DNA from 3 places in the Bacillus sp. AFS031507 genome. Region 2 is predicted to be linked to each of the others. Evidence: a T-box and tRNA genes for the amino acid it is inferred to sense, from the RefSeq annotation. Region 2 holds a T-box; the other regions hold tRNA genes.
What was found. A T-box is a leader RNA that pairs with one kind of tRNA and senses whether it is charged. The one in region 2 lies ahead of argS (arginine--tRNA ligase), so its partner is inferred to be a tRNA-Arg.
Positions count from the first base shown of each region.

Region 1: it has a tRNA-Arg gene. The T-box ahead of argS (arginine--tRNA ligase) is inferred to sense a tRNA for this amino acid. The anticodon was not compared.
Region 3: it has a tRNA-Arg gene. The T-box ahead of argS (arginine--tRNA ligase) is inferred to sense a tRNA for this amino acid. The anticodon was not compared.

Region 1 is NZ_NUOW01000013.1:25,088-34,998, forward strand. Features, by position in the region: gene hfq (RNA chaperone Hfq) at 1-155, opposite strand, end outside; gene miaA (tRNA (adenosine(37)-N6)-dimethylallyltransferase MiaA) at 182-1,138, opposite strand; gene mreBH (rod-share determining protein MreBH) at 1,447-2,454, shown strand; gene mutL (DNA mismatch repair endonuclease MutL) at 2,701-4,617, opposite strand; gene mutS (DNA mismatch repair protein MutS) at 4,631-7,240, opposite strand; gene COE25_RS12825 (YwaF family protein) at 7,471-8,214, shown strand; tRNA gene COE25_RS12830 (tRNA-Arg) at 8,279-8,352, shown strand; gene COE25_RS30745 (hypothetical protein) at 8,727-8,903, shown strand; gene COE25_RS12835 (YolD-like family protein) at 9,001-9,339, opposite strand; gene COE25_RS12840 (anti-repressor SinI family protein) at 9,613-9,735, shown strand.
Region 2 is NZ_NUOW01000033.1:17,375-27,285, forward strand. Features, by position in the region: gene COE25_RS24805 (sulfite exporter TauE/SafE family protein) at 1-65, shown strand, start outside; gene COE25_RS24810 (hypothetical protein) at 260-1,036, opposite strand; gene mgtE (magnesium transporter) at 1,266-2,621, shown strand; gene uptA (undecaprenyl phosphate transporter UptA) at 2,791-3,384, shown strand; gene COE25_RS24825 (hypothetical protein) at 3,381-3,710, opposite strand; gene COE25_RS24830 (APC family permease) at 3,725-5,551, opposite strand; gene COE25_RS24835 (DinB family protein) at 5,827-6,291, opposite strand; gene argS (arginine--tRNA ligase) at 6,364-8,058, opposite strand; T-box leader at 8,110-8,321, opposite strand; gene COE25_RS24845 (alpha/beta-type small acid-soluble spore protein) at 8,426-8,683, shown strand; gene COE25_RS24850 (hypothetical protein) at 8,949-9,224, shown strand; gene COE25_RS24855 (TetR/AcrR family transcriptional regulator) at 9,298-9,870, opposite strand.
Region 3 is NZ_NUOW01000002.1:301,188-311,098, forward strand. Features, by position in the region: gene rpoN (RNA polymerase factor sigma-54) at 1-1,195, opposite strand, end outside; tRNA gene COE25_RS03410 (tRNA-Arg) at 1,491-1,562, opposite strand; gene clpP (ATP-dependent Clp endopeptidase proteolytic subunit ClpP) at 1,767-2,378, shown strand; gene COE25_RS03420 (HPr family phosphocarrier protein) at 2,468-2,725, opposite strand; gene whiA (DNA-binding protein WhiA) at 2,861-3,811, opposite strand; gene COE25_RS03430 (gluconeogenesis factor YvcK family protein) at 3,860-4,843, opposite strand; gene rapZ (RNase adapter RapZ) at 4,840-5,733, opposite strand; gene COE25_RS03440 (NUDIX hydrolase) at 5,753-6,211, opposite strand; gene trxB (thioredoxin-disulfide reductase) at 6,627-7,583, opposite strand; gene COE25_RS03450 (tetratricopeptide repeat protein) at 7,804-9,297, opposite strand; gene hisIE (bifunctional phosphoribosyl-AMP cyclohydrolase/phosphoribosyl-ATP diphosphatase HisIE) at 9,435-9,911, opposite strand, start outside.

The sequences.
Region 1 (9,911 bases), on a different contig from region 2:
TGCTTTCCTTCTGATTCAAAAAGAACTGTAAAATTATCAAAGCCCTTAATTTGGCCTCTTAATTGAAAACCGTTAAGTAAAAAGACGGTAACATGTATGTTATCTTTGCGGCACTGGTTTAAAAATTGGTCCTGAATATTGATTGTTGTTTTCATTTATATTTCCTCCTCTTTTATCTCTACTAATATGTATTCGATTTTACTTTAAGCTTTCCTTCAACACAACGTGAAATTTCCGTTATTTTTTTTGAGGTGTCCTCCACATTGGTCATATCAAACCATGATACCTCCATTTTGTTCCGAAACCAAGTTAATTGCCGTTTTGCGTATCTTCTTGAATTTTGTTTTAAATTCTCAATAGCCGCTTCTAAAGGTACAATACCTTCTAAATAGGCATACATTTCTTTGTAGCCAATTGCTTGGATCGATTGACAATCGCGCAAACCCCTTTGATACAAACCTTTTACTTCCTCGATAAGCCCTTCCTGCATCATTAAATCCACTCGATAATTAATGCGCTCATAAAGTTTCTCGCGTTCCATCGATAAACCAACCATTGCTGTATTGTACAAAAGATCTGGTTGTTGAGTGCTTTGGAATTCTTGCATCGTCTTACCTGTAAGATGGAAGATTTCAAGTGCGCGAATGACTCTTCTTACATTATTTGGATGGATTTGTGAAGCACTACCTGGATCCACCTCCAACAATTCTTTATATAGTGCCTCATTCCCTATTTTCTGGGCTCTTTCCTCTAGCTTAAGACGATAAGTCTCATCGCCTGATACATCAGAAAATTGATAATCATATATGACGGACTGTATGTACAACCCTGTTCCACCGACAATTATGGGCAGCTTTCCCTTTTTAGCAATATCACCTATTTTAGCCCGAACAAGGAGTTGAAATTCAGCAACGGAAAAATTTTCAAAAGGCTCTTTAATATCAATCAGATAGTGAGGAATACCTTCCATTTCATCCTTTTTGATTTTTGCCGTCCCAATATCCATGCCACGATAGATTTGCATAGAATCTCCGCTGATAATTTCACCATTATAGCGTTTAGCCATGTCGATACTTAACTTTGTTTTTCCGACGGCGGTTGGTCCAATGATCACTAATAATTTTTGTTTTGAATCCAATATTTTCACACTGCCTTATCCCATTTTCAGTGAAAGCAGGTTTATGATTCCACTTCCACCCCTTTATCGTATCATAATTTTTAAAAGCAGTAGAACATCAAACTATTATATACATAAAAGTTCATTTCTATGCCGTTAATTGGACATGAATTTATTTTATCCATTTTTCTTCCCAAATAGGAATAATTTTCATGTTAATTTACAAAAGGATAACGGTTCATTTACAAAAGGCTTTCTACCCCCAAATTTATGGTAGACTAACGCGTAGCTTATTTTGAATGAAAAATAGGGAAATTAGGTGAAATAATATGTTATCTACTTTTGATATTGGTATTGATTTAGGAACTGCAAATATACTAGTTTATAGTAAAAATAAAGGAATCGTTATTAATGAGCCTTCTGTTGTGGCGATTGATACAGTGACAAAAAATGTTGTAGCTGTTGGTACAGAAGCAAAGGAAATGATAGGAAAGACACCAGAAAAAATCGTCGCCATTCGTCCCATGAAGGATGGCGTAATAGCAGATTATGATGTAACCACTGAATTGCTAAAACACATTATGCGCAATGCATCCAAAAAGATTGGTTTTGCTGTGCGTAAACCAAATGTCGTTGTTAGTATTCCATCTGGTTCCACAAGTGTGGAAAGAAGAGCGATTCAAGATGCAGTAAGACAGGCGGGGGCAAAAAAAATCAGCTTAATTGAGGAACCAGTTGCTGCCGCAATTGGTGCTGGATTACCCGTCGATGAACCAGTTGCCAATGTGGTAGTGGATATTGGCGGCGGCAATACTGAAGTAGCGATTATTTCCTTTGGCGGGGTAGTTGCATGCCATTCGATTAAAATTGGCGGTGACCGCCTCGATGAAGACATTATTCAACATGTTCGGAAAGAATATAATATCCTAATTGGTGAAAGAACTGCGGAAAACATCAAAATGGAAATTGGTTTTGCTCTCATTGACCATGAAGAACGTTTCATGGATGTCCGCGGTCGTGACCTTTTAACTGGACTGCCAAAAACGATTAAACTTTCATCCTATGAAATTCGTGTGGCGATCAAGGAAGCACTATTGCATATTTTAGAAGCCATTCGTGCAACCCTAGAGGATTGCCCAGCAGAGCTCAGTGGAGACATTGTCGACAGGGGTGTAATTCTGACTGGCGGTGGAGCATTATTGAATGGCATGGAGGCATGGCTAAGTGAAGAGATAGTTGTTCCTGTCCAGCTTGCCCCAAACCCTCTAGAATCGGTAGCCATAGGAACTGGAAAGGCCCTAATGTATATGAGCAAGCTCCCAGTAGCTGTGAAATAAGCAACTTTGGCGGCAAGATCATTTCCAGAGATTGCACTCAAATTAATAGTAATATCAAAGCTGCAGAAAAATCCTTTTCTGCAGCTTTTTTCTTTTGGGTTGTCATGAATAGCATGTCTACGTTACCCGATTCTTTATTTCCCCTCGGTTTCGGGCACGTAGAGCCATCCATCTTTTCAATAAAATCACTTAACCAACACTCAAAATAAAAGAACGCTCCTAATAAAATAGGAACGTTCTTCTTAGTTACATAACCCGTTTAAACATTTTCTCCATTTCATAAACCGAATAATGCACAATAATCGGTCTGCCGTGCGGACAAGTAAATGGATCAGATGCTTTCCTCAAATCATCAAGGAGTGCTTGAATCTCATCATTTCGTAAATGTCGATTTGCTTTTATGGATGCCTTGCAGCTCATCATAATCGCTGCTTCTTCACGTAGTTTCTTAATATCCACCTTTTTCATCAATAAAAGCTGTTCAATCATGTCTTCTATGATTTGTTTTTCTTCCCCTTTTGGGAACCACTGTGGATGAGAACGGACAATAAAACTATTTAGTCCAAATTCCTCAAGAAACACCCCGACCTTTTCAAGCTCACTTTGGTATTCATTTATTTTCAAAAATTCATCCGTCGAGTATTCAAAGGTTAATGGCACAAGCATTTCCTGCAGTTCTGATTGGACTTGCCCAACTTTCTCCCGGAAATACTCATACTTCAACCGTTCCTGGGCCGCATGCTGATCAATGATATAAAGGCCATTTTCATTTTGAGCAAAAATGTAGGTTCCATGCATTTGTCCAATCGGATATAGCCGTGGAACTCTGCTCTCGACCGAAACATTTCCTGTCTCAATAGGATTCACATTAGGTACAATCACTTTATTACTGTCATCTGGTTCATCATCTGATTCACTAAATGGATTAATAGATTGCCAACTGTCTCTTCCACCTGTCGCTTCATCACGCTGGAAACTCGGTAATTTTTTAAAAGGTGTCTCAACAGGCACTTCCAGCCATGGACGGTTCTCCTGGATAGTTGCAGCTGCAACTGGTTGTTTCCATTCAAACTCTTTCTCATCAGTTGCCGGTCTTGTACCTTCATCCAGAACCAATGAAGTTTGTTCTTCCTTCGGTACATCCTTTTTCACTGCTGTATATGCTGTCGGGATAAGGATCTTTGATTTAAACGCTTCTTTTATAATCGAAGTGACAAGCTCATTCAGTTCCGCTTCTTTACTAATGCGGACCTCCATTTTCGAGGGGTGAACATTGACATCAACGAGTAAAGGGTCCATTTCAATATTAAGGAGCACAATCGGGAACCTGCCGATCGGAAGCAAGGTATGATAGCCTTCTTGAATTGCCTTGGCTAATGGATAGTTCTTTATAAATCGTCCATTAATCATTGTCGAAATATAGTTTCTTGAGGCTCTCGTTACCTCAGGCATCGAAGCAAATCCATTAATTTTATAATCCAGCGATTGTCCGGTGATTGGAACTAACTGCTTGGCGATCCCCATACCGTAGATCGATGCCAGAACCTGACGAACATCCCCATTACCATTCGTTTGCAGCAGTTTGCGATCATTGTGTATCAGGCGGAAGGCCACCTCCGGATGAGAAAGGGCCAGTCGATTCACTACATCTGTAATATTTCCAAGCTCTGTATGAATCGTCTTCATATATTTTAAACGGGCAGGTGTGTTGAAAAATAAATCAGTAATCGAGATATCGGTCCCGCGCCTGCTTGATGCTTTTTCAAACGTTTCAACTTTGCCGCCTTCAATCACCAATCGATTTCCGGCACCTTCACCTGTAGAAGTCTTCATCTCGAGCCTTGAAACCGAGGCAACACTTGGCAGGGCTTCTCCACGGAACCCGAGAGTCCGGATACGGAACAAATCATTTTCATTTTTGATTTTGGATGTGGCATGACGTTGAAAGGCGAGTAAAACATCCTCTTCCTCGATGCCATTTCCATTATCAGTAATGCGGATTTTGGCGAGTCCCGCTTCTTCTACCTCAATTTCAATCACGGTGCTTCCGGCATCAATCGAATTTTCAACCAACTCTTTTACAACAGAGGCAGGCCGTTCGACTACTTCCCCGGCCGCGATTTTATTAGATAAGGCATCATCTAATTGAATAATTTTACCCATTCGGATTCACCCCCTACTTTAACTTTTTCTGAAGCTCGTACAACAGGTTGATCGCCTGAAGTGGTGTTAAATCCAATATATCAAGTTCCTTCATTTTCTCTATGACTCTTTTCTCCTTCGAAGACAGATCTTGCTTTTTCACTTCTTTTGGTTCATCAAAGAAAGATAGTTGGGCAGGTTGTTCTTGTACCTCCACTACTTCCACTACTTTTACCACATCTTTTTTTGGCTTGTCTGGTTGGATATCAGACTGCTCGAGTGCGGTTAATATTTCATTGGCACGGCTGATTAATTCTGACGGCAGCCCTGCAAGCTGGGCAACATGAATCCCGTAGCTCTTATCAGCCGGTCCTTCTTTAATTTTATGAAGGAAAACAACTTTTCCATTATGTTCAATCGCACTGACGTGAATGTTTTTTAACTTATCCAGTTCTTCCTCTAAAACCGTTAATTCATGATAATGGGTGGAGAATAGAGTCTTTGCCCCAATCTGGGTGTGAATATATTCAATGATGGCTTGAGCAAGTGCCATTCCATCATAAGTAGATGTACCGCGCCCAATTTCGTCAAACAAAATTAAGCTGTTTTGTGTCGCATTTGAAATCGCATTTTTGGCTTCCAACATTTCAACCATAAAGGTACTTTGTCCTGAGATCAAATCGTCAGCGGCACCGATGCGGGTAAATATTTGGTCAAAAATCGGCAGAACCGCTTCTGTGGCCGGAACATTACAGCCAATTTGGGCTAATATCGAGATTAACGCGATTTGGCGCATGTACGTACTTTTCCCTGACATGTTCGGACCCGTGATCAACATGACTTCGCGCTCGCTGTCCATGAAGCAATCATTCGGAACATATTCCTGGGCGTTTAATACCTTTTCAACGACTGGATGGCGGCCTTCCTTTACAACGACACGGCCTTCCATAGAAAACTGCGGTTTTATATAGTGCCGGTCTTCACTTACTTGAGCAAAACACTGCAAGACATCAAGCTCACTAATCGTTTTTGCCAAGGCCTGTAGGCGCGGGATTTGTTCCTTCACAATTTCGCGAATTTCGGTAAACAACTCATATTCAAGCTCACCGCATTTTTCTTCAGCTTGTAAAATTAATGCTTCTTTTTCCTTTAAATCTGGAGTAATAAACCTTTCTGCGTTCGATAAGGTTTGCTTCCGTTCATACTGACCTTCTGTTAAAAGATGCAGATTCGCCCGCGTAATCTCAATATAGTAACCAAATACACGATTATAGCCAACTTTCAACGATTTAATACCTGTTTTCTCGCGCTCCTCACGTTCAAGTTGGGCAATCCACGTTTTCCCGTTCCGGCTGGCATCACGATATTGATCGAGCTGAGCATTATATCCATCACGAATCATATTGCCTTCTTTTAAGGAAAGCGGTGGATTTTCAACAATCGACTGCTCCAATAGATCTGTGATCTCTTCACACGGGTCAAGAAGATCGGCAATTTGGCTCACCTTTTCATTTTGCATGCCTGCAAGGATTTGTTTCAAATAAGGGATCTGCATTAATGAACGCTTTAATTGGACCAAATCACGGGCATTAATATTGCCAAAAGCTACTCTTCCCGCTAATCGTTCTAAATCGTAAACTTCTTTCAGCTTTTCACGAAGTTCCTGACGCTCGAAATAATAAGACATCAGGACTTCTACGATGGTTTGACGTGATTCAATTTCATTCTGATTGATTAACGGTCGGTCGATCCAGTGTTTTAACATCCTGCCGCCCATTGCGGTCATCGTCTCATCCAGGAGCCATAATAATGAACCTTTCTTTCCTTTGGAACGAATCGTTTCCGTAAGTTCAAGATTGCGCTTTGAATAGTAATCAATTTTCATATATTGATGGATTTGATAGGTAGTAACTGGCTGAAGATGGTCCAAACTTCTTTTTTGTGACCGGTATAAATAGTTAAAAAGTCTTGCGATGGATTGCTTTAATTTTTCTTGATTCAAATCTTGAAGTAAATGAGAATAATTGATATCTATTGAACTATTATCTTCAAACGAAATCGCTAATACATCGCGTTCACGAAGTTTTTTTTGTAGTTCTCCGTCAAAACTGCTAGAGACAACGACTTCCTTTGCACTTAATACGGCTAACTCATTTAAAACTTCGTCAAAATTATTTGATAATAACGTAACCCGGCTTTCGCCGGTTGAGATATCATTGTAGGCAAAACCATAGGTTTGGTCATCAAAGCTTGTGATCGAGGCAATATAGTTATTCTCTTTATCATTTAATCCCTTGCCCTCCATCACTGTTCCCGGTGTGATCAATTGGACAACTTCCCTTTTTACCATCCCTTTGGTCAGTTTCGGGTCTTCAACTTGCTCACAAATGGCCACTTTATAGCCTTTTGAAATAAGTTGTTCAATATAGTTCGGTGCTGCATGGTAGGGAACGCCGCACATCGGAATCCGGTCATCGCTTCCACCTTGTCTGCTCGTTAAAGTTATTTCTAATTCTTGCGAAGCTCTAATCGCATCGTCAAAAAACATTTCATAAAAATCGCCTAAACGAAAAAATAAAAAGGCATCTTGGTAATCTGCCTTAATTGTTAAGTATTGCTGTATCATCGGCGTATATGCAGCCATAATGACCTCCACTAAATAAAGTCTTTCGATTTTCTTCGACAAATTATTATACCATAATTCGAGAAGACTTTATTAGGAAGAAAAAACCTAATCATAATCAAAAAGGAAATAATTAAAATTTCTTAAGAGGAGTAAAAGCAAATCCCATAGAATATAATTATTAAAGTAAAACTAGCATTAATTTACAATTGATAATTGTTTTGAATATTGTATACAGGGGTGGTGGTAATATGGATGGAGTGTTTGGCCGCAGTAACAAAAACTTTGATTTTGATATGTTTTCTGCAAGTCACTTTGTTATTATCTCTATCTTACTATTAGTTTCAGTCTGCCTGTTCCTGTTTAGGGATAAATTGAAGGCTAATGAATGGAGACGGACTGAAATCGGGGTCGCTATTTCGCTAATCATTATGGAATTGACTTATCATTTTTGGATGATTGTGAATGGACGTTGGGATGTAAGTCACGCTATCCCATTAGAATTGTGCAGCATCAGTCTGATATTAACCGTCATTTTATTGCTAACTAAGAAAAAAATAATCTATGAGATTTTATTATTCACAGCATTATTAGGCGCATCTCAGGCGTTATTAACCCCATCATTAAATTATGACTTCCCGCATTTTCGGTTTTTCCATTTCTTTTATACACATTTGATGGAAATCTGGGTGCCGCTTTATTTTACATGGGCAAAGGGATACCGACCGACGATATGGTCAGTATTAAAATTATGTATCTTTTTGAATGTGTTAATGCCGATTATTATGTTGATCAATAAGCTGGTGGACGGAAATTATATGTTCTTAAGTCATAAACCGGACAGTGCGAGTTTATTAGATGTTTTAGGACCTTATCCATGGTACATTTTATCGCTAGAAGGTCTATTAATTGGGCTTAGTATAATCGTCTGGTTGATTTTCCGTGAGAAGACTGCAAAAAAAACCGAAGTGGCGAGAGACCTGCCAATTCAATAATCTCAACTTTTTATTGACCTTTTAGAATTAACAAATTATAATAAATAACGTTCCTATTTGATTTGTCTCAGTAGCTCAGTAGGATAGAGCAACAGTTTCCTAAACTGTAGGTCGGAGGTTCGAATCCTCTCTGGGACATCATCGTTATTAAAGCGCTATGTATCGCGATTTGTCATCCGTCAATCAATACGGTGACAATGCGGTGACATGGCGTTTTTTTTTGTAGTCTGTAGGACGTGGTTTTTGACGCTGTAGGACGTAGACTGGTGAACGTAGGACACTTGCGGCTGAATTACAGAAGGAGCTAGAACCGTATGAAACGTAAGTTTATTGACGGTCGTCTTCGCCGGGCGCTTCTTGCTACCGTGTTCCTTTTATTATATACCCCAGGTAGGTATACTCGTAATGTCCTCTATAATTCCGTCAAATGAATAATATTAAGAAGGAAAACGCTTACAACTTGCCGAATGTATACTTTGAGTTACTAATAAAAGTACACGGAGGGATGTCTTTTGATGAACTGCAAAAAATGTGAAAAAGAGTTTTATTTCCAAGTTACGGAAATGAATGTCCCTGGAGGCAGAGAGCGTGAGTATATAAATTGCCCCCATTGCGGTGAAACAAATGGTTCAGTTGTAACGAGCGGTGTCGTGTATATTCATAAAATTGAGGAAAACTCTAAGAATTAATTATCGATACTTTACACGACAATTGGGCCCTGAACATAGGGCTTTCTTTAATTTTTGTACAAATAAAAACGCCACCGGTTAAGGTGACGCAAAGCAATCAATCAACGACCTTAACTCCGACAACACTATCGAACGCCACCCGCTCAAACTCTCCGACTTTAATTTCAATGCGTAGCTGATGCGTAATAGGATCCACGTGATGTATATGTCCGGTCATCTTCGTAGTAATGCCGTCCTCCCATACCGTAAGCCTCACCGCTAATTTGAACTCTATCGCGTAGTCTATCCGCTGGTCAAACTCCTCCGTATCGAATTCGCTTAGCAACGGCCATGGCTGGCGTTCTTGATCCTTGAACATTTCGCGCTGCTGCTCGAATACTTGCGGCATAAAGGACGTTGCATTCCATTTAATTAAACCGCGATCTTTTATCGTCATTACGGTCAACTCCTTCGCTATCATTATACACGAACGAACGTTCTGTATGTAGATAAAAAAAATCCAATGTAAATCTTTTCAGCATATTAATTCAAAATTGCGTATATTGTCGAAATTTTCTCATTCTTAATAATAAACAAATATGGTACTATTTTCTTATAAGCTTTAAAGCTTTAATACAGTAAAGGAAAACATCTAGAACGGGCTACAAAGCTTCATGCCTAAGGTTCTTCACTATGGTAGCTTAGCTATCAAAATATTTCAGGAGGATAGATGGATACAAATTTACCTAATGAAAAAGAACTAGATATGGAATGGATAGACCTAATTTTGGAAGCCCGAAATATAGGGATTTCTATCGAAAGAATTAGAGATTTCCTAATGCATTCTGCTTAGACCGTCAAGGGTCTTTTTTTTCTAAGCTATCTAATTTAGATTTGTTTATTACGATCGTAAAACAATTATTCACTTACTTTTTTATTTATTGTCGTTAATAACATAAAAAATGACCAACACACTGTCAAGAGAACCCTTATGTACACTGTGATTGTGAACATTTTAGTGAGAATGAG
Region 2 (9,911 bases):
TCGGAATTTATTATATGTATAACTTAGGCGTGAACGAAGGATTATTCAGCCTTTGGTTTTCATAATAAAAGCGCAAGCGCCCGTTTAGCGGCGTATGGACTGGAGCACTTTGACTGAGATAAAGGAAACACGGAGAGCGTTAGCGCATTCGTGCTTGACTTATCGTAGGGAAAAGGGCGAAGTCCACTGGGCGCTGGAGCTGGACAATGAAGAAGTCCCACCCCAAATGGAGTGGGACTATTTTATCAAGCCAAATGATTTAGATGACGTTTAATTTCCATTCTTTTGTCTTCTTATCAAAAATAATTTTCGCGTGATATGGTTTAGATGATATTTGATCATATTCCTCCACCATATCATCCATATTCGCGAAATCACCAATTACCCAGATGGGAATTTCAATTTTCCCTCGCTGGTGATCTGCAGCTCGTAATGATATGCAAATTCCTTCTTTAATGAAAGGTGTTAATGAAAGCAGGATTTCTTTATTCACCTGAGGATACGTTCTTTTCTTACGAAATCCCAGGATCGATTTTTCAATCTTAAGATCTCCTAATTTTACGGCCACTACTTCGCTAAGCACATGAAAAAAATCTTTGAAGCTGCGGTAATAAGTTTTGTTATACCAGCCATCATCTTGTGCTAAATAAACAAAACGGTTCCCTAATTTATTATAAAAAGGCAATTTCAAATGATGCTTTTGATGACCTAAGTACAATAATTCAGCGATTTCCTGTCCCGTCAGTTCATTCAACACATCTTCCTCAATAAAATCAATCCAGCAAAAGTTTTCGTAACTATAAACATTGTCCGCTGCTAACTTTTTAATTCCTTCTTCAGGGCAATATTCGAGTTGTGTATGCATATTAAAATCAGCATCATCAAAGCGGTGCTTTAGTAAAAGCAAGTGATTTAATGAACCTGAAAAAGCAGCAGCGAATTCAGCAAATTCGATACCGGAAGACATTACATACTGGTCTGTTTGGTTCAAATGGACATAGATGAGATCCTGTATGTCTTGATGATGCTTCTTCAAAGCAAACCTCCTCCGATCAACACATGAAATGATTTAGTCAATACTTCCTTATTTTATCAAATAATAGTCCAAATAGCTTATTTCAATTCTTTTACAAATAATAAGTTTGATTAACACATACTAGGTTTATGCCTATTGATTATTATTTGTTAACTTTCCTTTTTCATCTATATTTCTTTATCAAATTAGAATCTATGCATTAGCAAGATAAGGAGCTGGTCTATCACATATGATTAAAGATATGACTCAAGATGAATTAAGTCTTTATATTATTAAAACCTTAAAAGAAAATAAAAAAACTGAATTCGAAAAAATACTCGAAGAACTCCAACCCTATGATATAGCGAAGATATATGAAGATCTACCTGAAAAACACAAAGGACGATTTCTCCTGTTTTTAAAATTTGATATTCTAGCTGACCTAATGGAAGAGCTTGATAAAGAAGACCAGCTCGGCTTATTAAATATTTTAGGAATTGAAAAATCAAGTAAGGTCCTTGATTTAATGGATAATGATGATTTGGCGTTATTACTGCATGAATTATCACCGGAGAAGAAGGATTCCCTCCTATCTGGGATGAAAGCAGAGGAGTCTAATGCCGTCCAAGATATCATGAAATATCCTCCGGAAACAGCCGGAAGAATCATGACCAACCGATTTGTTTGGATCCGAAGCTATTTTACGGTTCGTGAAGCAGTTGATAAGTTTAAAGTATTCGCAGAATTTGCCGAATCTATTAACTATTTATATGTGATTGATGAAGACCGAAAACTTGTCGGCGTAGTTTCTTATCGTGATTTACTATTAGCAGAGCCAGACGAAAAGATACGAACGATTATGTATGAAAGGATTATTTCCGTTACGGTGGCAACAGACCAAGAGGTTGTGGCGCAAATCGTGGAACGGTATGATTTCCTAGCCATTCCGGTTGTGGATGAGAATAATGTCCTCGTTGGGATTGTCACGGTCGATGACATTATCGACATCGTGATTCAGGAAGCAAATGAAGATATCGAAAAATTGTCTGCTACTGGGAAATCAATCGACTTTGAAACCAAAACATTAGTTGCGGCTGCAAGAAGACTCCCTTGGCTCATCCTGCTTTTGTTCATCGGAGTCATCTCTGGGAGAATTATCAGCAGTTTTGAAGATACCCTCAAGCAGGTTGTAGCACTTGCCTTTTTTATGCCGATGATTGCAGGGATGACAGGAAACACTGGAACCCAATCCCTTGCGGTCGTAGTAAGAGGGCTGATTTCCTACGATATTGATAAGGGCGTAATTACCCGCTTAATCGCAAGGGAGCTTGGTGTTGGGATTACGATCGGGATCACCTGCTCTGTTCTTATCGCGGTCATCGCATATATATGGCAGGGAAGTCTCATTTTAGGTGCCGTTGTCGGCTGCTCGCTATTTTTCACGTTAATCATTGGGACACTTGCAGGGACGATTATTCCGCTTATTCTTTTTCGTTTAAAAATTGACCCTGCAGTTGCCTCAGGACCTCTGATCACCACCTTGAATGACATTTTTTCATTGCTTACCTACTTTGGGATTGCAACCATGTTTTTAAAGTATTTGTAGAAAAAATGAAACCTTTTTTGAAGTGAATCGTTAAGTAAGGTAGACCTTTCAAAATTTCCATGAATTTTGAATGTCTCAATGATAAACACCATATTTATATCATTATGAGACAAACTGTTATAAAATTATTAAGTTAGACTGATTATTTTTTAATAAGTGAAGGTGGATTATGACAGACTTTATTAATAATATTTTGGAGTTCTTATCACAATTAGGATATTTCGGCATTGCCTTAGGATTAATGATAGAGATTATTCCAAGTGAAATCGTCTTGGGTTATGGCGGGTATATGATTTCACAGGGGCATCTTAATTTTATCGGGGCAGTGATTGCCGGGACGATCGGCGGAACGCTCGCCCAGTTATTTTTATATTGGGCGGGTTACTACGGGGGCAGACCTTTCTTAGAAAAATACGGAAAATATGTCCTTATTAAAAAGAATCATATCGATATAGCTGAACAATGGTTTGAAAAATATGGTGCTGGAGTGATTTTCTCCGCAAGGTTCATTCCAGTTGTCAGACACGCGATTTCCATTCCGGCGGGCATTGCCAAAATGTCAGCAACTAAATTTACTCTCTACACTGTGGCAGCCATTATCCCCTGGACCATTCTGTTTCTATACCTAGGTAAAGTCCTAGGCAGTAACTGGGCACATATTAAAGAATACGCACACCCCTATGTGATGCCGGCCATCATCGGAGCCATTGTTCTAGGGGCGATCTATTTTTTAATCAAAAAAACAAAGAAAACCACCGATTAATCCCGGTGGTTTTTCCTTGCTGAGAATTTCCTTTGTGCCCATGTATCAAGCCTTTTCACATGGTTTCTCCCAAGCGTAAATCCATATAAAATGAGTAAAACAATGATTAACGTGAAGAGGTCGACTTTCTTGGTTGCTATAAAGTTTACGATCCCCATTAACACCTGTGGAATTACCCCTGTTAGCGCAAATAATACCGTTGCTATCTTAAACCAGAAGCTTGATTTCAAACCATACCTGGCATATAACATAAAGATTGTCGATGACCACGCTAATACTTCAAGACTGACTAGTATGATCCATTTATTTTCGACCAAAAAATCCATATCCCACCCACCTTTTACTTTTTAAAATGAAATGGCAGTGTGGACACAATAACCCTCTTTTTAAAAATAAGATAGGTACGAATTAATAAACTTGATTGATTGTGCAGGATATTATGCCAACTCTTTTTGGTAATAAACTGCGGAATCAAAACCGTTACACGATAATTATTTTCCTCCGCCTTTTTTTCTACAGTATCAATAAATTTCGATAAGGGAATAAGCACACTTCGATAATGTGATTGTAAGGTAACGAGCCTGACATCCGGCTGCCATTGCTGCCATTTTTCTTCAAATCGCTTTTCATCCTCACGGTCAAACGACACATAAACAGCAAAGATTTGGTCAGTTAATGATTTCGCATAATTTATTGAGTTTTCAACCACTTTCGTAATCCCTGCAACAGGTACAATAATGACATTTCCCTCAATCGGTAGCGCTGGATGGTCGGGATGAATCCTCAATTGTTCCCCCACCGCTTCATAATGATAATTAATTCGTTTGAAGGCAAAAACGATTATTGGTAAGAAGATCACCACAAACCATACTTGACTAAATTTCGTCAGGAAGAAAATAATTAACACAGCTAAGGTGATGAGCGCGCCAATTAAATTGGCACTAAGTTTAGCAACCCATCCGGCCGGTTTTTCCCGTAACCATTTAATAATCATTCCCGTTTGAGATAAGGTGAACGGAATAAATACACCAACCGCATAAAGCGGGATTAAGTGCTCTGTTTGACCTTTAGAGAAGATAATAAGCAAGATGGAGGCTACTCCTAAGGAAACAATCCCGTTCGAATACCCGAGCCTGTCCCCCCTAATCGTAAACATTCTTGGCATATACTTATCCTTGGCAAGTGCATACGCTAATAAAGGAAAAGCAGAATATCCAGTATTAGCTGCCAGAACTAAAATAAGGGCGGTTGTTCCTTGGACAAAAAAGTAAAGATAATTACGCCCGAAGGTTTCTTTGGCAATTTGCGAGACGACCGTTTCGTCATGCCTTGGCGATATACCGTAATAATAAGCTAGGAAAGTAATACCCGTAAATAACAACGCAAGAAGCGTCCCCATTAATACTAATGTTTTGGCCGCATTCTTTGGTGCCGGATCTTTAAAACTTGGGATCGCATTCGATATGGCTTCTACCCCAGTTAATGCCGAGCATCCCGACGCAAAGGCGCGAAGCAGCAAGAAAAGCGTAATCCCTTGAACAGGCGCCCCAATTGGTGCATGCTGAACAGTCGGTGATACATGGCCAGTCATGATTTTAAAGAGACCCACACCAATTAAAATGAACAAGGCAACAACAAACAAATAGACCGGATAAGCTAAGATTGACGCTGATTCTGTTAAACCGCGTAGATTAAGAATTGTAATCAGAACTACCAGAACACACGCAATCCCGACGGTATGCTCATGTAAGGTTGGAAAGGCTGACGTAATCGCATCCGTACCAGCAGAAACACTTACTGCCACCGTCAATATGTAATCGACCAAAAGGGATCCCCCGGCAATTAATCCCGCTTTCTCACCGATGTTCTCTTTCGAAACAATATAGGCCCCACCGCCATGCGGGTAGGAATAGATAATTTGCCGATAGGAAAGGATTAGCGCCGCTAATAGAAATAATACTCCAACTGCAATCGGAACCGAATACCAATAGGCAATGACGCTTACCGTTGCTAACACAATTAGAATTTGTTCAGTTCCGTAAGCTACAGATGATAAGGCATCGGAAGAGAGAATCGCTAACGCCTTCAAAATGTTTAATTTTTGTTCGCCTAGTGCCGTTGATTTTAACGGCCGGCCGATTAAGAATCTCTTAAAAGAAGAGAGCACCTGATTCACCCACCACATTAGAAGTAGAATTACCGATTGATTTTAACACAAGACTGTAGTTAATATGAAGTGTTTCTTTTGAAGAAGTACCAAATTCTTCATGTAATGTCGATTAAAATTAATATTACTACTTAGTCTTATCCTAAATAGCATGATTATGAAGAAAATTATAAGTTGAGGGCATATAATATTTATTTTTACCACTATTCGTCAAACAAAAAGGCATGGAGCCATTATTTAGTCTCCATGCTTTTACAGTAGCTTTTTTCAAAAAACTATTTTACCGCTGCATTAATGACACGTTTCATTGCCTGAATTTGTCCTAAATGAATACTCTCATGGAAAATCGCAAAATTTGTTAGTTCACCAAACGTTTCCTGACCAAGGAATGGTGTTTTAAGCCTTTGGTTAAAACTCTCCGCTGGAATTTCTTTAATCCTTGCCACTTGTTCTTGCAGCTGCACGACCAAATCCTGCAGCTGAGGAACATCTCCGTCCCAAGCAGCTGGACTAGTCCCAGAGGCAAATAACTCCATATAGTTTGCTGGCAGCTGGGTTGATTTTTTCGGGAAGCCAAACATAAATTGCTCGGCAACAGTTAAGACATGGCCAACATGCCAGTGGATGGTATTGTTAAACCCTTCCGGCTGAACATCAGCAATCCCCTCTTCTAATGCATCAACACTTTTAACAAACCTATCCCTTGCTAAATCATAATGCTTAAATAATAATTCACTCATCCCACTTTGCCTCCCTTTTCACTGTATAGCTATATTTTATACGATAGCACCCGATTACTAAACTAATACCTTTTACATTTCAGCTGGAGCTTGTAACCCTAATAAACATAATCCTTCTTTCAAAACTTCCGTTACTGCATAGACAAGCGCTAACCGTGCCTGCTGTTCTGGAGTGTCTTCGAGGATTTTTACCTCTGCATAATATTTATTGAAGGCTTGTGCTAGATCAATAACATATTTAGCCACTTGGGACGGGTCAAAGTTTATACAAGCTCTTTTAATGGCTGGCGAAAATTCCATTAAAAGGCTGGTTATCTTCCACTCCTTCTCCCAAGTATTTTCGTAGGTTAACGCACCTAACTCCGCATTTACATCCGCCTTTCGTAAAATAGAACAGGCACGAGCATAGGTGTATTGTACATAGGGACCTGTCTCTCCTTCGAAGCGGAGCATCTCTTCTAACGAAAATTCAATATCATTCATTCGATTGTTCTTTAAGTCATGGAAAATTACTGCTCCAACACCGACCTGTTTAGCCACATCCTCTTTGTTTGTGAGATTTGGATTTTTCACTTCAATATTATGCCTCGCCATCGCAATTGATTCATTTAAGACCTCTTCTAATAAAACTACCTTGCCTTTTCGCGTGGACATTTTCTTTCCATCTTTTAGCATCAATCCGAATGGAATATGATGCATTTGTTTCGACCAATCGTAGCCCATATTTGCTAACACAGCCATTAACTGTTTGAAGTGGAGGCTTTGTTCATGGCCAACCACATATAGGGATAGGACAAATTGGTATTCCTCCTGGCGATAAAGAGCCGCCGCTAAATCTCGGGTCGCATACAGCGTTGCCCCATCAGATTTTTTGATCAGGCATGGCGGCAGCTGTTCTTCGGTGAGCTCGACCACCTGTGCCTGCTCGGATTCGACCAATAGCTGTTTTTCTTCAAGAAGCTTGACGACACGCTCCATTTTGTCATTATAAAAGGCTTCGCCGGCATAAGAGTCAAATTCGACATTCATTAACTGATATATTCGCGAAAACTCTTTTAATGACTCATCACGAAACCATTTCCAGAGTTTTAATGCTTGTTCGTCTCCGTCTTCTAGCCTTTTAAACCAGCTGCGCCCTTGGTCTTCAAGGCTTGGATTCGTCTCCGCTTCTTTGTGAAATTTTATATACAGGGTTAATAGCTCTTTAATCGGATTCTGCTTGACCTTTTCGGCATCTCCCCATAATTGATAGGCAGTGATCAGCTTCCCGAACTGTGTCCCCCAGTCACCGAGATGATTGATTTTAATCGGCTTGTAACCACATTTCTCGACAATTAATGCGAGCGAGTTGCCAATCACCGTTGACCGCAAATGCCCCATTGAAAAGGGTTTAGCAATATTAGGGGAGGACATGTCTATGGTGACAGCACCGCCATCCCCAAACGTAAGCGCACCATACTTCCCTTTTTGCGAGATGATTTCATTCACTACTTTTTCAGAAGCAGTCTTTTTGTTTAGGAAGAAATTAAGATAGGCTCCAACCACTTCTACTTTTTCAAAAATGGGAGAGTTAATCTTCTTACTTAACTCCTCAGCCATTAGATTGGGGGATTTTCTCTTTAGCTTCGCTAGTGTAAAACAAGGAAAGGCTAAATCTCCGAGCTCCTGATTCTTAGGTTTTTCAATCATCAGTTCCAGATTGGTTTGTGAAATCTCTTGGTCCAGTAATTCATGTAAAATGGCAGCAAGCTCCTGCTTAAAATTCATCTTTAATACCTCCTTTTATCTCTAAAAAAACAAAAAACTCCCGTCTCTACTAAAAGAGACGAGAGTTTATTATCCCGCGGTACCACTCTAATTGTTCAAAAGAACCAGCTTTCCTTTGTAACGGAGGATCCTCCGGCATACCTTACTCGAGTTCAGGTACACATCTCAAAAGTGCGCTTCATTATCTGTTCTGTTTCAGGCTCCCACCACCCCTGAATCGCTGGTACATCATAGATAACTACTCTCTTTATCATTGATTTTATCCGAATTTATTATCCGTATTATACTGGATTAAAATGGATTTTTCCAGTGATTGTTGATTATTTTTTACATTCAGGTAATCCTACAACTAAAGGAGGGATTTTTTATGGCGAGAAGAAGAAATAAAATCCTTGTCCCCGAGGCGCGCAATGGCTTGGATGTGTTGAAAGCGAAGGTCGCGAATACTGAGAACCCTGAGGATGCGAAATTTGAAGCAGCAGAAGAAGTGGGTGTTCCATTGAAGAAGGGCTATAATGGTCAGCTCACGTCTGAACAGGCCGGTAAGGTTGGCGGCAGGCTGGGCGGCAGCATGGTCCGTGAGTTGGTCAAAATGGCACAAGAAAACTTAGCGAAGAAAAAGTAATACCTGGGGCCTAATTTGTTAGGTCTCCTTTTTTATTTATAGGCTGTGTTAAAGGGCATTGTTGATTTTAAAGCCTACGTTGATTGGAGCGGAAGGCGCGTAGCGCCGAGGAGGCGGTTAGCGCCGAGGAGGCGGTTAGTACCCGCGGAAAGCGAAGCGCATTGAGAGGAAATCAACAGCTAAGTTTAAAAGAGCAAAATTTTTAAAAAAAGTTTGACAATTTTGTGACAATTGATAGAATATTCTTACAAGGGAGTTGATGGTGATGCAGGAAAAACACTTAAAGAGTATTTTTACATTTAAGAAAACAGCTATCTTTGGAAGCAGTCTAGGGCTCATTCTTATTTTGTTAGGTCAATTTGTAAACGGTTACAATACTACTTATTTCTTAACTGCACTAGGATTTGGAATACTTGCCGGTTCCGTGGTTAATTACCTTTTTGGAACATTTTTAAGTTTAATGGAAGAACTCACAGGAAGCAGTAATAAGAATAGGCAAAAAATTGCCACTGCTTCAAAAAATATTTATCTTTTAAAATAAGAAATCGGTAGCGCCACTTAGTGACGCACCGATTAATTAAAAGACTTGTATAGAGGTACGCACAAGTCTTTTTTTATTTGGATAGACCTTTTACTAAAAATACTTTCATGATTTCCGCAATTTGTTCCGAGCTCAGCGGCTGATGATTTCTTTCCCAGTCTGAAACTAGGGCAATATACATTTTTAAAAGAAGAAAGCTGGTAATTTCGGTGTCGTTCGGTGGGATTGCCCCTTTCGTGATAGCCGTGTCAATTTTCTGCCTTAAATAGGCAATGATTTCATCCTCAACATGCTGCAGCATTTCCGAAACCGCTAGAGTCCCCATTTCCGCTTCCTCTTGCACCAGTTTAATCATCAGTTGGTGCTGAGCGCGAAACTCTAATAAACGATAAAGTGCCCGGTGCACGTTTTCTGTGAAGAGTAACTCTGGTTCGATGACGAATTCTGCCTCAGCAATCATTTCTTTGACCAAAGTGGAAATTATCTCTTCGAATAATTCTTCTTTGTTTTTAAAAAAGGTATAAATCGTCCCTTTGCCTACATTGGCCAGTTTTGCGACTTGATCCATCGTTGTTGCTTTATAGCCAAATAATGAAAAAGACTTTGTTGCCGCTTCTACAATCATCTTTCTTCTATCTGTTGCCATGTCCACACCCCTACTGACCATTTCAGTTTTTCAGTCATTTA
Region 3 (9,911 bases), on a different contig from region 2:
GCGGTTTTTGTTTATTCTCTTTTTCTATTAAAGTCGCAATTTTCTTCTTTACCTGTGTGGAAGATGTATTTTCATCATCTGAAACGGTTTGTATGGTACTTGTAAAAAATGTTTTCAACGCGAACGTCCCAATCGGTGTTTGCACATACTTTTCCCTGACTGCTCTGCTGACGGTGGATTCATGGATATCAAGTTCTCCAGCAACTTCCTTCATCGTCATCGGCACTAAGTATTGTGACCCTTTTTGGAAAAATGAAGCCTGTTTTTCAATGATTTTTGCTACAACCCTTGTCAGCGTCTCTTTACGCTGTTCAATGCTTTTTTGGATCCACTGGTAATCTTGGAGTTTATCCTGTAGAAAGCGGCTTACCTGTTGGTCTTGGTCTTTGAATTTATGATAATACTGCTCATTGAGGCTAATCCTTGGCAGCGATTCATCAGACATCCGTACGGTTAGTCCCTCGCTTGATTGCTCAACGATTGCATCTGGGATAATATACGTGGTTGCTTCTTTTCCTAAAATGGCCCCAGGCTTAGGATTCAATGTTTGAATTTGATCGTAAACATCTTGTATATCCTTAAGGGTTACCTTCAGTTCTTTAGCAATTTTCTTCCACTTCTTTTCGGCGAATGGAATGAAATGATCGCCGATTATGTTTTGCGCGAGTTCGTTATCTGGATTTAGATAATATATTTGCATCAATAGGCACTCTTGAAGGTTTCTTGCCCCGATGCCTGCTGGCTCCAGTGTTTGGATAATGGCCAAGCATTCTTCAACTGAATCTTCCATTACCCTTAGGTTTTTGGCGATTTCACTAAGGTCTCCCATAAAGTAACCGTTTTCATCTAAATTTTGGATAAGATGGCGTATCACACTTAATTGTTCCACCGATAAGTTCGTTATTTTTAATTGAGACAGTAAATAATCTTCAAGCGAAAATGGTTTGTCAGCTATTTGATCAATCCAGTCCTTTTCCGCTTTTTGGTGTTTGCGACGATTACGGTCAATGAGCGGATTCATTGGCTTGATATTGCCATTTTCAACCTGCAATAGGGGATTTTCAAGTGCCTTATCTTCTAAAAAAGCAGTTAACTCATGGGCAGAGTACTGCAACAATGCAATGGCCTGTGATAGCTCCTGTGTCATCGCCAATTTTAATGTTTGCTGCTGCCATAAACCGGCCTTCAAGTTCATTCGTATCCCCCCTGTTTTCTATTTTACACGATAGAGGGAATTTCGGGAATGAAAAATGATATTCGAGGATGGAAGTAACCCTTTTTGAGGCATAAAGCGAAGTGGTTTTGGGATGAAGTTTTGGTTTTGTGTCGATTTCCGGTGGTTTTGTGCCGATTTTCCGTTTTATGTGTCATTTTTGAAAGGTTTTGTGCCATTTTGGAAGTGTTTTGTGCATTTAACCTTTTATTGGAAAATCAGAACCTTTTTTCAAAATAAAAAACCCCCTGTTTAAAAAAACAGGAGGCTTTCATGATGCGCTCGGCGAGAATCGAACTCACATTTTAAGCTTCGGAGGCTTACGTGCTATCCGTTGCACCACGAGCGCTAAATTGTTGCGACTTACATATTATATGCCAGGTTCCTTCACATTGCAAGCAAAGAATTGGTTTAAAATAGTCAGAAATGGTTATGCTGGATTAGGGAAAGTTGTCGAACATTTTTAAAGAGGTATTGTTTGACCTTTATTGACCATCAGTGTATGATAACTATACATATTATTTTTATCTTTACAATCAAAGGAGGAAGAAAAATGAATTTGATCCCTACAGTTATTGAACAAACAAACCGGGGCGAGCGTGCTTATGACATTTATTCCCGTCTGTTAAAAGACCGGATTATTATGCTTGGTAGTGCGATCGATGACCATGTGGCGAACAGCATTGTAGCACAATTATTATTCCTTGAAGCGGATAACCCTGAAAAAGATATTTCTTTATATATCAACAGCCCAGGCGGCAGCATCACCGCAGGTATGGCTATTTTTGATACAATGCAATTCATCAAACCAAAGGTACAAACTATTTGTATCGGTATGGCTGCATCCATGGGTGCATTCTTGCTAGCAGCAGGTGAAAAAGGCAAGCGTTATGCGCTTCCAAATGCTGAAGTCATGATTCACCAGCCACTAGGCGGTGCACAAGGACAAGCAACTGAAATCGAAATTGCTGCAAAGCGTATCCTTTTCCTTCGCGAAAAATTAAATGGAATTTTAGCAGAACGGACTGGACAGTCGCTTGAAGTAATCAGCAAAGATACAGACCGCGACAACTTCATGACAGCAGAACGTGCAAAAGAATACGGTCTGATCGACCATATCATCACTCGTAATTTAATCGAAGATGAGAAAAATAAAAACAAATAAGTACAAAGAAGCAATCGGCATCCAGCCGGTTGTTTTTTTTATTAAAAACAAAAAAGACCGGTTCCAATTGGCTCCGGTCCTCTTTCAGATCAATGTTCTTTTTGGATAAAATCAGCTAACGCTTCAATAGCAGATGCTTCATCATCGCCATCTGCTACAATATCAATCATGACACCTGAACCAACAGCCAAGCTCATTAAGCCCATTATGCTCTTTGCATTTACTTTCTTGCCATCCTTCTCTAGGAAAATATCCGCAGAAAATCGGTTGGCTTCCTGAACAAAAAGAGCCGCAGGTCGTGCTTGAAGACCCGTTTTTAATTTTACTTCCACTTGTTTCACTAACATTACACAATTCCTCCTCTAGGTTTTTTACTCTATTTTTCTTGGAGCTTTGTACATAATTATTATCTTCAGGTTAGTCTTTACTCGATACATGTTATGTTTTTCACATGTTATCTTGTTATTGTACTAAAGGATTATCTACCCTCGAGTAACCATATCCCCTGCGCGCAATTTCTCAGCAATCGCATCAATTTTTCTCAAGCGATGATTAATCCCTGATTTACTGATCGCACCACCGGAAACCATTTCCCCCAATTCCTTAAGGGTCACATCGGTATAATTCAAACGGAGTTCGGCAATTTCTCTCAACTTTTCTGGTAAAATTTGCAGCCCGACCGTTGCATTAATATAGCGGATATTCTCTACCTGCCGAATCGAAGCACCGATCGTTTTATTAAGATTGGCGGTCTCACAGTTTACAAGGCGATTGACTGAATTCCGCATATCTCGAACAATCCTTACGTCTTCGAAGCGGAGAAGGGCGTTATGGGCACCTGCAACATTTAAAAACTCGGTAATCTTTTCCGCTTCTTTTAAATAGGTGATATACCCTTTTTTGCGCTCGAGAGTTTTGCTATTTAGTCCAAATGTATTCATCAATTCGCATAAAGAGTCATTATGTTCTTTATAGAGCGAAAAAATTTCCAAATGATACGAAGATGTTTCCGGGTTATTGACGGAACCGCCAGCTAGAAATGCACCGCGTAGATAAGAACGCTTACAACATTTCTTTTTTACAAGTTCTGGTGAAATATCATGGATGATGGTAAAACCCTCACCAATAATTTTTGTATCCTCGAGAATTTCTTTAGCCTGATGGGATAATCGGACAATATAGACGTTGTTCTTTTTCAGACGCATCTTTTTCCGAACAAGCAATTCTACTTGGACATCGTAACTCTTTTTTAATAATGTGTAGATTCTTCTGGCAATCGCAGCATTTTCGGTTTGAATATCAACAACTAACTTACGATTTGAGAATGAAAGGGAACCATTCATCCGGATTAAAGCGGATAGTTCCGCTTGAATGCAGCATGTTTTCACTTCCAAGTTAGTTAATTCTTTTTTCGTTTCCGAAGCGAAAGACATCCCTTCACCCCCCTAAAAAAAACAAAGCGTTTTTAGTAAGTACTATATTTACGTTTCATAACGCTTTTTGGTTTCAATTAAAAGCAAATTATATAAAATTTTTGCAACCTTTTTCGGATCATGTCTTAGCGCACCATTTTCCTGATAAGCGATGTCTGCATGAACGACTTCTAGTCCTAATTCAAAAAGGCGCGGCAGATCATATAGAACAGGGTCAGCCAGTTCTTCATTATATCGTAGCTGAATATCCTGTGGTATCTCTTCATTATTTACAAGAATCGTATTAATAAAAGCACAGCTCATATGATCATATAAGGCCTTTACATGATCACTCGCAGTAAAGCCATGGGTTTCCCCAGCCTGGGTCATCAAATTACAAATATACACCTTTTTAGCGTGTGACCGGCACAACTCCTCCCCGATTCTTGGAACTAGGAGGTTTGGCAGAATACTTGTATATAGGCTCCCTGGCCCAATGATGATTAAATCAGCCTGACGGATGGCTTGAATGGTCTCTGGTAAGGGACGAATATTTTCCGGCGTCATAAACACTTTTTTAATTCTCTTACCCGAGTATGGAATTTTCGATTCCCCTGAGACAATCGTTCCGTCTTCCATTTCAGCATGAAGGACGACACTCTGATTTGCTGCAGGCAGGACTTTACCATGAACATTTAAGATCTTACTCATTTCCTGAATCGCGTGAACAAAATTACCCGTGATTGAGGTCATTGCCGCCAAGATTAAATTTCCAAGCGAGTGTCCGGAAAGCTCATTCGATGTTTTAAACCGATGTTGAAACATTTCTTCAACGAGCGGTTCGACGTCTGATAAGGATGCTAACACATTGCGAATATCTCCAGGAGGTGGAATATGCAAGTCCTCACGCAAGCGTCCTGAACTGCCGCCGTCATCCGCGACTGTCACAATGGCGGTAATATCCACAGGAAACTGTTTTAATCCACGCAATAAAACTGGCAATCCTGTTCCCCCGCCAATGACGACAATTCGAGGCTGTCCGTAAATGCTCATGTTGTTTTTTCCTTTCTCCTCTCAATGTCACGATGGGATATACATGTCTTATAGTCTTGTTGGAAAAATTTACCAAGATGTTCAGCAAGCGTCACTGAACGGTGCTGTCCGCCTGTACAGCCAATTGCAATCACTAACTGCGCTTTTCCTTCTCTTTTATAATGAGGCAGCATAAAAGAAAGCAGGTCGGTTACTTTTTCCAAAAACTTATGCGTTTCATTCCACTTTAATACATAACCGGAAACATCCTCATCAAGCCCCGTTTTAGGTCTCATATGCTCAATATAATGAGGATTTGGTAAGAAACGCACATCAAACACAAGGTCCGCATCAATAGGAATTCCATACTTAAAGCCAAATGACATGACATTGACAGTAAAGAGTGATTGTTTATTCGCCGTAAATTCCGTTAATATTTTCTCACGAAGTTCCCGCGGTTTCATCTGGGAAGTATTGTAAATTAATTGGGCCCTGCCTTTAAGTTCTTCAAGAAGTTCACGCTCAAGTGTAATTCCTTCAAGTGGCAGACCTGTCGGTGCTAACGGATGCGACCGCCTCGTCTCTTTATATCTGCGCACTAATGTTGAATCATCCGCATCTAAAAATAAGATCTTCGGGGCCACCCATGAAGTTTCTGCCAGTTCATCCAATGCTTTAAATAGATGATCAAAGAATTCTCTTCCTCGCAGGTCCATAACAAGGGCAACTTTATTCATCTTATTCCCGGATTCCTTCATAAGTTCGAGGAATTTTGGAAGCAATGTTGGAGGCAAATTATCGACACAAAAGAAACCTAAATCTTCAAAACTTTGAATGGCTACAGTTTTTCCTGCACCAGACATTCCTGTAATAATCACCATTTGAATGTCACTTGCAGCACCGGTACTCATTATTAATTCCCCCTATTAGTTAGCTTGGATCTAATCGATAACTGATTAGTTGAAAGTCTTTTGTATAAGTAAAAGTACCGTAAATAATTCCTTTTCCATGAATCATATAATCAAGAATATGATAATCGCCAGCAGCCATTGGCAAATTTTTCAATTGATCAATCATTTGCCATTCAAGCTTACCTTCCTCAGATTCGTCTAAATCGATGCCGTCCGCATCAGTTGCTACAAACGTAAACATCATCCACTCGGAAAGAAGCTGGTCGTTTTCCTTCATAATCATTGTAAAAATCCCTTTTAGCTGTGGATTTTTCAAATAGATTCCCGTTTCTTCACGATATTCCCTGATGCAAGAGTCTCGAACCGATTCGCCCGGCTCCATTTTCCCACCAGGAGCAACCCACCAGCCACGGCGTGGTTTTTGCAGCAGCAATATTTTTTCGTCTCTTATCAATACACAATTGGTGACACGCTGCACAACACTCACCCTCTTAATAAAGCATACATGTTTTTAGCAGTCTTCGAAAAAGCATTCGCTTGTCCCTTTTGAAAAAGGACCTTTCAAAGTTTACTCGAAATACCAAAGAACCCTCTATAACTTTAAATTCATTCCTTTTATTATACTATTTTTAGGATACAGTCACAATGAATACAAATTTGATATTTCTATAATTATTATTATAGTTTGTCACTATTGCTAACATACTTTTTATAAATATACTTACGTGCAGATCAGACTAAAAAAATAGCACAGGCTACGGGCCTGTGCATGAAAGGTATATATTTTTAAAGGGGGTCAATTACTGCTTTTATCATACCCTAACAATATTTCACTACTGTTACAAGAGAATTAAAACAGAGTTACGGTTTTGTAAAAAATAACGGAAGATTTTTTAGCTTCTGCTTTTTTGTTTTAATTCTTCTTTAAGCTCCTCAACAAAATGCTGGGCACTTTGTGCGGCAATACTGCCATCTCCCGTTGCAGTCACAATCTGGCGTAACGTTTTTTCCCGAATATCACCAGCTGCATAAATTCCCGGTACCTTCGTTTCCATGCGGTCATTTGTTTCGATATAACCATTTTCATTGGTAATTCCTAGGCTAGTAAATGGTTTGGATAATGGCACCATGCCGATATAAATAAAGACTCCGTCAGCCGGTAATACTTGCTCTTCGCCATTTTCTGTGGAAACCAATGTCACACTTCCAACTTTGCCATCTTTGTCATTAATCGACTTAATCGTGTGATTCCAAATAAAATCCACTTTCTCATTGGCAAAAGCTCGGTCTTGAAGAATTTTTTGAGCACGAAGCTCAGCACGGCGATGAACGATAGTTACTTTGGAAGCGAAACGGGTTAAATAAACCCCTTCTTCAACGGCAGAGTCCCCGCCGCCAATCACATAAAGCTCTTTTCCTTTAAAGAAGGCCCCATCACATACAGCACAATACGATACACCGCGGCCGCCCAGTTCTTTTTCACCTGGAACACCAATTTTCTTATACTCTGCACCCGTTGTAATGATAACCGCGTAAGCTTTATATTGTTTTGACCCAGCAACGACGATTTTATAGTCACCGTGATCAATGATTTCCTTAATATCGCCATAAGCGTATTCAGCGCCAAACTTTTTAGCATGCTCGAACATCTTTGTTGATAAATCCGGACCTAAAATACTTTCAAAGCCAGGATAATTTTCAACGTCCTCGGTATTGGCCATTTGGCCGCCCGGCATCCCGCGCTCAATCATTAGTGTCGAAAGGTTTGCACGAGATGTATAAACAGCCGCTGTCATCCCCGCAGGGCCAGCCCCAGCAATAATGACGTCATAAATTTTTTCTTCAGACATATTTTGTCACTCCTTAATAGAAAAGCGGAAGCGCCTTGGTCAGGGGCGACAAGCATAAGACGAGCCGGCGGGAAGGTTGTTCTTTACCTTCCCGTCGGATTGGCTTATGACCTCGAGCCCCTAGGCGCTGCAGCTAGACAGTAATAAAAAAAATACGATTAAGTATATTGTTCCCTTACTTAATCGTATATAACAATCGTTTTATCGTCCACCAATATGCTTAATTCAAATAGTTGTTCACTATTTTTACATATTTGCCAATCGTTGCTGAGGAAATCCCATAGCGCTCAGCAACTTCCTGCTGGGATACCTTTTCACTGCGCAGCTTGTGCCACATATACTCAACTGCGCCAGCCCAGGCACGTTTATTTTTCAAACGAAGCTTAGCTTTGGAAACCTCGACATACACGGAAAACCACATGAGGTATAAACCAGCCTCAATGGTGCCAATTGGTTGATGGGTTTCATAAAAAAGCTCGGCAATTTCTTGTGCATCTGAAGTTTTGGATGGTTTTCCGGATCTGATTAACGAGATATAATCCTTTTCCAAGGCCGTAAATTTTTGGTTTTTAAAAAGCCGTTTAGAGGTGATAATTTCCTCTTTTTTGCTTGAAACGGTCGTTAGGAAAAGGGCAAATAAGCGCTCTTCTACATAGTCACTTTCAAGCTTTTGAAAAATAGATCCGGAAAGGTCCTCAAAACCATTAGCTGATGCGTTTTCTTTATTCCATGGTTCAGAGCCTTCTTTGTCAGGATTAAGGTCCAGCACCTTTTTCCAAATGCTTTTTGCAAAATTTTCATGGCCTGTGTAATAGGCCGAATAAGAAAGCCAATAATAATACGGGCCATCGCCATCAAAGCCATGTTTATATAATTTTTTCAGCCATAAATAGGCAAGTTCATATTCACCAACCAAAGCAAACGAGGCACCCAGCTTAAATTGCTGTTCACTAAGAAGCGGTTGAATTTTCTTCAATGTTGCACTCAACCCAGCCACATTCTTTGATTGGCCCTGATAATGAGCAAATACAAGTCTGTTACAAAGAGCATGGAGATTTCCCGGATTTCGCTCCAATACATCGTCTAAGATGGATTCCGCCTTTTCTGTTTTGCCTAGATAGAAATAAGCGAGTGCCAAGTTATTGTAAGCCGACCAGTACTCTGGATAATCTTTGACCACATCATTTAACAGCTCAATTGCTTTTGGAAAGTAACCTGACTCCAGCAGGTCACGAGCTTGTTCTTGTTTGACTATCAGGTCATCCTGCGGATAGAGTTCATCCTCAAGATCCTCTGACTCAAATGTTAGTACATCAAGCAAATCCTCTGTATCTTCGCTAAAATCACCATCCGGATCTAGCTGTAAATACAGCTTGGCGTGGTGATAAGCATCTTTAAAAAATCCCAAATGGGCATAATTATTCGCCAAAAAGTAATGGCATTCCACCATTTCTTGATCTAGTTCTTCAAGGATGAGGTGCAAGAGCCGGTTGGAATTTTCAAACTCGCCAAGTTCTGTTGACACGATCGCCAACTGGCATATAATCATCGGTTCACCCGGCTCAAGCTGCATCGCTCGCCCAAGATATTTTTTTGCTTTTATAAAATCACGTCGATGGAATGCCTTTAAACCCTTCGTGAAATAATATTCCCCCGTAGGAACAAATGAAAGTAATTTTCCCATATGCATTCTTGCTTTCGCGTCTTTACCCATGAAGTCCTCCACATTTTTAACATAACTAAGGTAGTATACCACATCATGGAGTTGTTCGAGAAGGGATTGAGGTTTTTGACTAAGATATATACAAAAATTTAACTTTATCTATAAATCAACGCAAAAAACCGGTCTTTTTACGACCGGTCCTTGTGTCTTTCCTCTAATGTTCTCAAAATATCTTTGAATGGGAGGCCTTGTTCCACCAGTAATACCTGCAAGTGATAAAGCAAATCAGCCGCTTCCCACCTTAGCTCCTCGGGGTCACGGTTTTTAGCAGCGATAATCACTTCAGCCGCTTCTTCGCCGACTTTCTTCAAAATCTTATCGACGCCTTTTTCAAAAAGATAGGTTGTGTATGCCCCTTCTGGACGCTCACGTTCACGTTCAACGATCACTTTTTCAAGCGATTGTAGGATCTGATAGTCGGCCAAGCTCGAAGTCCCCTTAAAGCCCCGTTCAGAAAAACAACTCACCGCACCCGTATGGCAGGCAGGACCTTTGGGATAGACAAGCACTAATAATGCATCTTGATCACAGTCATAGTTAATGCTGACAACCGTTTGCGTATTGCCGCTTGTCGCTCCTTTATGCCATAATTCTTGACGAGAACG